One region of the Sporosarcina koreensis genome, then DNA from elsewhere that is predicted to be linked to it. Evidence: riboswitches for the same ligand, from Rfam matches in the RefSeq annotation. Region 1 holds a riboswitch; each other region holds the start of a gene.

Region 1 (2,274 bases):
GGTTTAACATCTTGCACATTCATGGATTAAGTCCTATGTTTAATGAACTAAAAGACTATCCAGTCCACGCAATTAACTGGCATGATCGAACTTCAAATATTTCTTTAAAAGATGCAAGAGCATTAACAGATAAGATTCTAATTGGTGGCATTGATGAGAATGGTGTACTTGCAAATGGTACGGATGCAGATTTATCTGCCCACTTTAAAGATGCTTTAGACCAAGTAGGCGATAATAAAATCATCTTCGGTCCAGGCTGTGTTGTCCCTTTAAGTATTCCAGAAGAAAAATTGATTCTTGCAAGAAAAATTGTAGAGAAATTAGAAGTAAATTAACTAGCTTAAACAATATAACATCAACAAATCCCCCACTTTAGAAATAATTCACATAAAATTAAGGGGAGCTTCTTTTACAAAAAGAAATAATAAAACGAGAACACAGCTAATCTTAAACTAGCTGTGTTCTCGTTTATTTTTAACCTACACATTAAATGATTATTTAATATGAACCTCTTCCAAGGCTCTTATACTTCAGCGACTACGCATGTAGCTTGCGATTCAGGCGCATCCATTTTCAACCAAATGCTGCTTCGCTTTTTCAAGTTCCTCTACGAAAACTTCCATTACGGGTCCGAGGTTGGTATCGCCTTCGAATAAGAAAATGTTATTGTTGTCCGTTCGGAATCCTACCTCATTGACAAAGCTCTTTTCAGGCTGTTTAAATCCAAAAACATTTTCGTAGAATAATTTTGCTTCCTCAACATTTTGCACTTGAAATCCGATGTTTTCCGATATTATATATTTCATAGAGCTCTTACTCCTTTCATCGCATGGTGAATTATAAATATTCTAACACATTCCCGCACTCCTGAAGAAGAGGAATGTGTAATACTTACCATTGCAATATGAATAATATCCGCCTATAATTTAAACATTAATTTAATACTCCCATTCACCGATGGGATAGAGGCTGCTGCTTATAAGAGTAGGACGGACGAGATTCTCTGAGATTGTTGACTCCGTGTGAAAGGATAAGTTGCCGAAGTGTGGGTAGATCATTGGATATCCATGCTGGTGATGTTTTCGAATAGGAACATCATTGTCACGTTTTCAACGTGGAGAACTATCTTCGGAAGGATTAACGCACATATCCAACAGCCGTCGATTTTCTTCGATGGCTGTTTTTTATGTACCTTCCCTGACAAAAAGGAGTGGACAACTTGGAGAATAATTTAACATCAACGAATACACCCCAATTAAAAAGAACATTAAAAGCCCGCCATCTGATGATGATTTCCCTTGGAGGTTCGATTGGAACTGGGATTTTCTTGGCAAGTGGAGGGGCAATCCATACTGCAGGGCCGGGAGGGGCATTGGTGGCGTATGCAGCTGTCGGGATCATGGTTTACTTCCTGATGACGAGCCTTGCGGAGATGGCGGCTTATATGCCTGTGGCGGGATCATTTAAAGAATATGCCACCCGATTCGTCGATCCGGCATTCGGGTTTGCGATCGGCTGGAACTATTGGTATAACTGGGCGATCACAATCGCCGCGGAACTGGCAGCGGTTGTCTTGATCATGAAATTCTGGTTTCCTGAAAGCCCTTCGTTCATATGGAGCGGGCTTGCCCTTCTGATCATGTTCGGCTTCAACTATATGTCCGTTAAAGGTTTTGGCGAAGCGGAATTTTGGTTTTCACTTATTAAAGTTGTGACGGTCATTATCTTCATCATTACCGGGTTTCTGATGATTTTTGGCATCATGGGCGGCGAAGCGATCGGCTTTTCAAACTTCACGATTGGCGATGCACCGTTCAACGGTGGATTCTTTGCCATCCTAGGCATTTTCATGGCAGCTGGGTTTTCATTCCAAGGTACGGAATTGCTTGGAGTCGCTGCCGGTGAAAGTGAAAACCCCGAAAAGACGATACCAAAAGCGGTGAACTCCGTATTTTGGCGCATCCTTCTTTTCTACGTCTTTGCGATTTTCGTCATCGGGATGATTATTCCGTATACCGATGCACGATTATTGAGTGAGTCGGTTTCTGTCAGCCCATTCACACTCGTTTTTGAACGGGCTGGATTTGCTTTTGCTGCTTCCGTTATGAACGCCATCATCTTGACTGCTGTATTATCTGCAGGTAATTCGGGGATGTACGCTTCAACGAGGATGCTTTGGGATTTGGCACGTAGTGGGAATGCACCGAAGTTCTTAGGGAAATTGGATAAGAGAGGCGTACCGGTCAATGCGTTGATCGCCACGACATTAGTCGG
Region 2 (2,274 bases), 110 kb from region 1:
AAATCGGTGAACAGTGATCTCCGAATACAGCTCCTGCCAATACGGCCGATAACGCCGGCAGCAGCAATTCAGGTTCTGCATTGATCATAATCGTTCCGGCGATCGGGAGCAGTATCCCGAATGAGCCCCACGAAGTCCCGGTAGAAAATGCCATTAAGCCCGCAAGGATAAACATAATGACGGGCAGGAAGTTAACGGGAACATTCGACTGCTCCACGACGCTAGACAGGAATGGTCCTGTTTCCAACACGCCGATCAAATGCGTCAACGCCCATGCAAAAATCAAGATGAGAATCGCCGGCATCATCGCACCCGCACCACTGAAAAATGCCTTACTTACGAGGCTATACGAAGCTGTCTCGTTTTTCCCCATTTGGGAAATGTACAGAACCGCTGCCAATAATGTTCCCGCTAGGCCACCTACGACCAATGACATCGGAACATCCGTGTTTTCGAAAATCGTCCAGATGCTCGTCGAGCCGCCGATGCGGTAGCCTGTCCAAATCATCATTCCTAATGTTACAACGACGAGTGTAATGATTGGCGCAATCAAATCAATGACACGTCCATGGGAGTGAATCGGGAAATCCTCTTTCAATTGACCAGGGATTTCTTTCTTCGGATCGAAAAGCTCTCCTTTTTCTTGGGCGCGCGTCTCATGTTTTTTCATTTCAAAGTAATCGTTATTCGTCCAAGCAAAGAAGAACACCATTGCCAATGTAGCGATGACATAAAAGTTCATCGGCGCCATCATTAGAAACGCGGACAGCGGCGAGTAGCTGATTGCAGCAGATGTGCCAAAAATCAGAGCCAATTGGCCGATCAGAAATGCTCCCCAGCTGGAAATCGGCGAAATAACGCAAATCGGTGCAGACGTTGAATCGATGAAATACGCCAATTTCGCCCTTGAAATACGGTGCTGGTCCGTAATTGGACGTGCGATTTGTCCGACCGCTAATGAATTGAAATAATCATCCACAAAAATAAGGATTCCGATCAGCACAGTGAGCAGCTTTGCACCGCGTCTCGTTTTAATGCGCTTGACCGCCCATTCCGCAAAAGCCCTGCTTCCGCCGGACAAGCTGACAAATGCCGTAATGACACCTAGTAATAAAATGAAGATCATGATGAAAATATTATAAACATTCAATTCCCCTTCAGACCAGAAAGAGACGATCATAGCAGTCCAAAGATTTTTCAACGTATCGACCGGTGCAAAACTGGCGACTAATAATGCTGCCGTCACAATTCCCGATCCAAGCGATAATAATACCCTTTTCGTCGCCAATACCATCACAATTGCCACGATTGGCGGTAAAATCGAAACCCAAGTGCCTATCATAAAAACATTCCTCCAATTTTTGATTGAAGAACTAGTAGTGGGGAAATCCAAAAGCGGATGGTGGCGGTTAACTGTGATAGGCATAAGGCAGAACTGCGAAACGGCGCTTTTTGCCTTGCAGCAGAGCTGACTTATGACCCGAGCAAATCGAACTGCAATGGGTTCGATTTGCCGTATTTCTGCGGTTTTTGCAGAATTTAAGGCAGCTTTCCACCACCAGGAGCTAGACGTAAAAAAAAACCGACACCCTTTGCACTAGAATGTGCATCAGGTGTCGGCTTATTCTACGATTCGTTTGAAAGATAATCTAAGATGTTTTATCTAACGTACGATCTGTAGCTCATCATGCGATATATGCATGACAGTGCCATTCCTATTCGGAATGACCCCAGCTTGGATGGGTCGGCGTTCCATTCCAGCTTCGGCAAAACTTCCTTTCACGGGCGGTCATCGATGCCAATCTCGCGTCCATTACTCATAAGCCTTGCAGCCTCTACCTAATCGGTGTTCCTCTTGTTATACTAGCATAACACAAATTTAGCATTTTTCAAGGGCCGTTATTGTTTACCGCCGGGATTGAATGGAACTTCAATTTGCGGAGGGTTGCCTCCGCCCCCATTATAAATTTGAGGAATCGGGCTTTGGATCAATCCGATGGCTACAGGTATCCGCTGTTCCACGACGCTTCTCCGTGTTGCTAGCGGAACGACGATCTGGACGTTGACTTTCACCAATATATTCACTTCAATCATTGCGTTATTGATGCCGAACTCTGTAATATCAGTCTCTACGTTCGTCTGTACTTCCCCGATGACATGAAACCGGATTGGTATTTTCGGTCCGAAGTTCCCGATCAGTGGAAGACCGGCAGCTTGCCCCATCGGTACAAAAAAGACGACCCCTCCGGAACCATCCATCGCTTTCGGATCGTA
Region 3 (2,274 bases), on a different contig from region 1:
AAGATGCATTTCCCCTCAGCCTCAGGTCGTATATGAAAATCAAACAAGCGACTGGTAAGTTCTTCACGTAAATAGAGTAGAATAGAAGAAAATGGGGATGAAGGAGAAATGAAGATGAATAAACTTTTATGGACCGCGTTGCTGACAGGTTTTCTCGTTGTGATCGGCATCTACGGGTATAACAACTGGTTTGCAAAAGCTAGCGGAAATGAGATTTCGATTGAAAAGGATAAAGCGAAGGCGTTGGATGTGGACATCGACTTCGGGGTCGGCAACCTTTACATCGAGGGCGGTTCTCCGGAATGGATCAGTGGGGAGTTTTCCTATAACCACAAAAGACTTGAGCCGAAAGTGTCGTATAAGAAACGGCAGGACGTCGGCAACGTCAAAATTAAACAAGGCTCGGGAACAAGGTTGGGATTCAATAAACGCAAGGTCGATAACGAATGGGACCTTCAATTGACAAATGACATTCCTATCGACTTGAACGTTGATATGGGTGTTTCGAAATCGAGATTGAAACTTCAAGGACTCCAATTAAACAGCCTTTCCATCGACGCGGGTGTCGGTGAATCCGTTATCGATCTGAGCGGCGATTGGAAAAAAGGCTTCCGGGCTAAAATGGACTTAGGTGTCGGCGACGTGACAATCATCCTTCCAAGAGAGGTCGGCGTTAGGGTGAACGCTTCGAAAGGGATCGGAAGAGTGGATTTGAAGGATCTTACCAAGCAGAACGAGGGTGTTTACGTGAATGATGCCTACGCAGGCGCAGACGTCATCATCGACATCTCTCTCGACATCGGCGTCGGCGACGTCAAATTCAAGATAGCCGAATAAATTTTGTCGTGCACAGTCAATTAATGAATTCACTTTATTTTCACGTTTCACTTGCAATTTTATACGAATCGTTGTATAGTGATAGTTAATTTAACAATATCTTATTTCGCAAGTTTTGAAGTAAGGATAGAGGCGCAAAGACCATCAGTACACAATCGGAGGACAATGAGGTCCCAAGATGATTGTGGAAAGGGGAATTTGCCGAAGTGGAGAGACACTCATTGATCTCGAAGCTGGTTCTGGGTTGAACAAGTCCAGGATTGTCATATAGGAAACTATATGGAGGGCTATCTTATGCAAAGAAATAATTTATTTTATTATTTCAAGCAACAACGAGCCCTCGTTGTTGCTTTTTGTGTTCTATTTGCAATTGCCCTTCACCCTCTATTTTATTTACCAAAATAAAAGACAGGATGTGGAGAAAAAATGAATTTCGGACAAATCGTAACAGCAATGGTGACACCTTTTGATGAACATGGTGAAATTGATTTCCCAGCGACAAGGAATCTGATCAATCATTTAATCGCCAACGGATCGGATGCCTTGGTGGTAGCAGGAACAACAGGAGAATCCCCTACGTTATCGAACGAAGAAAAGGTCGAATTGTTCAGGTTTACAGTTGACGTTGTGAACGGAAGAGTCCCGGTCATTGCAGGTACAGGCTCGAATAATACACGGGAATCGATTGAACTGACGATGCAGGCGGAAGATGCAGGCGTCGACGGCATCATGCTCGTCACCCCATACTATAACAAGCCTTGCCAAGAAGGATTGTACCAACATTTCAAGACAATTGCAGCGGCCACTTCTTTACCGATCATGCTGTACAATATTCCCGGGCGCAGCGCTGTCAACATGTCAGTCGAAACGACCATCCGCCTTTCGGAAATAAAAAATATCGTTGCCATCAAAGAGGCGAGCGGTGATTTAGACGCGATGGCCGAAATTATCGAACGTACACGAGAAGGTTTTTCATTATACAGCGGCGACGATGCGCTGACACTTCCTGTATTATCCATAGGCGGTACAGGCGTCGTTTCTGTATCTGCCCATGTGTTGGGGAATGAAATGCAAACAATGATCCGCAACTTTAAAATCGGCAATACGATAGAGGCTGCCAGCAACCATCGCAGACTGTTGCCTATGATGAAAGCACTCTTTGCAGCTCCTAACCCAACACCAGTCAAAGCGGCGTTGAACCTAAAAGGAGTCCCAGTCGGCGGCGTCCGTTTGCCGATGATCCCGTTGAATGAAGAGCAGCAACGTTCATTGCAGCAGGCATTGTCCATGTATGAAGAAAAAGTGAATGCAATTGCGTAAGTTCCTATAAGCCCTCAATATATGTCAGCCCAGTCTTTGGTACATTCGAACGGCTTGAACCACTCGGATAGAATCCGTATAGTAGGGGTAGAGAAAGAATATTGTAAAAAAGACCGC

The links. A riboswitch is a leader RNA that binds a small molecule or an ion and turns the genes downstream of it on or off. The one in region 1 is predicted to bind lysine.
Region 2: another riboswitch for lysine. It lies ahead of ACFPTP_RS05025 (Na+/H+ antiporter NhaC family protein); the one in region 1 lies ahead of ACFPTP_RS04490 (amino acid permease).
Region 3: another riboswitch for lysine. It lies ahead of dapA (4-hydroxy-tetrahydrodipicolinate synthase); the one in region 1 lies ahead of ACFPTP_RS04490 (amino acid permease).

Annotation. Positions count from the first base shown of each region.
Region 1 is NZ_JBHSNP010000009.1:121,901-124,174, reverse strand. It holds gene ACFPTP_RS04500 (uroporphyrinogen decarboxylase family protein) at 1-335, shown strand, start outside; gene ACFPTP_RS04495 (VOC family protein) at 558-806, opposite strand; lysine riboswitch at 956-1,133, shown strand; gene ACFPTP_RS04490 (amino acid permease) at 1,211-2,274, shown strand, end outside.
Region 2 is NZ_JBHSNP010000009.1:235,494-237,767, reverse strand. It holds gene ACFPTP_RS05025 (Na+/H+ antiporter NhaC family protein) at 1-1,342, opposite strand, end outside; lysine riboswitch at 1,671-1,846, opposite strand; gene yunB (sporulation protein YunB) at 1,900-2,274, opposite strand, start outside.
Region 3 is NZ_JBHSNP010000002.1:224,138-226,411, reverse strand. It holds gene ACFPTP_RS01100 (toast rack family protein) at 115-837, shown strand; lysine riboswitch at 957-1,135, shown strand; gene dapA (4-hydroxy-tetrahydrodipicolinate synthase) at 1,264-2,157, shown strand.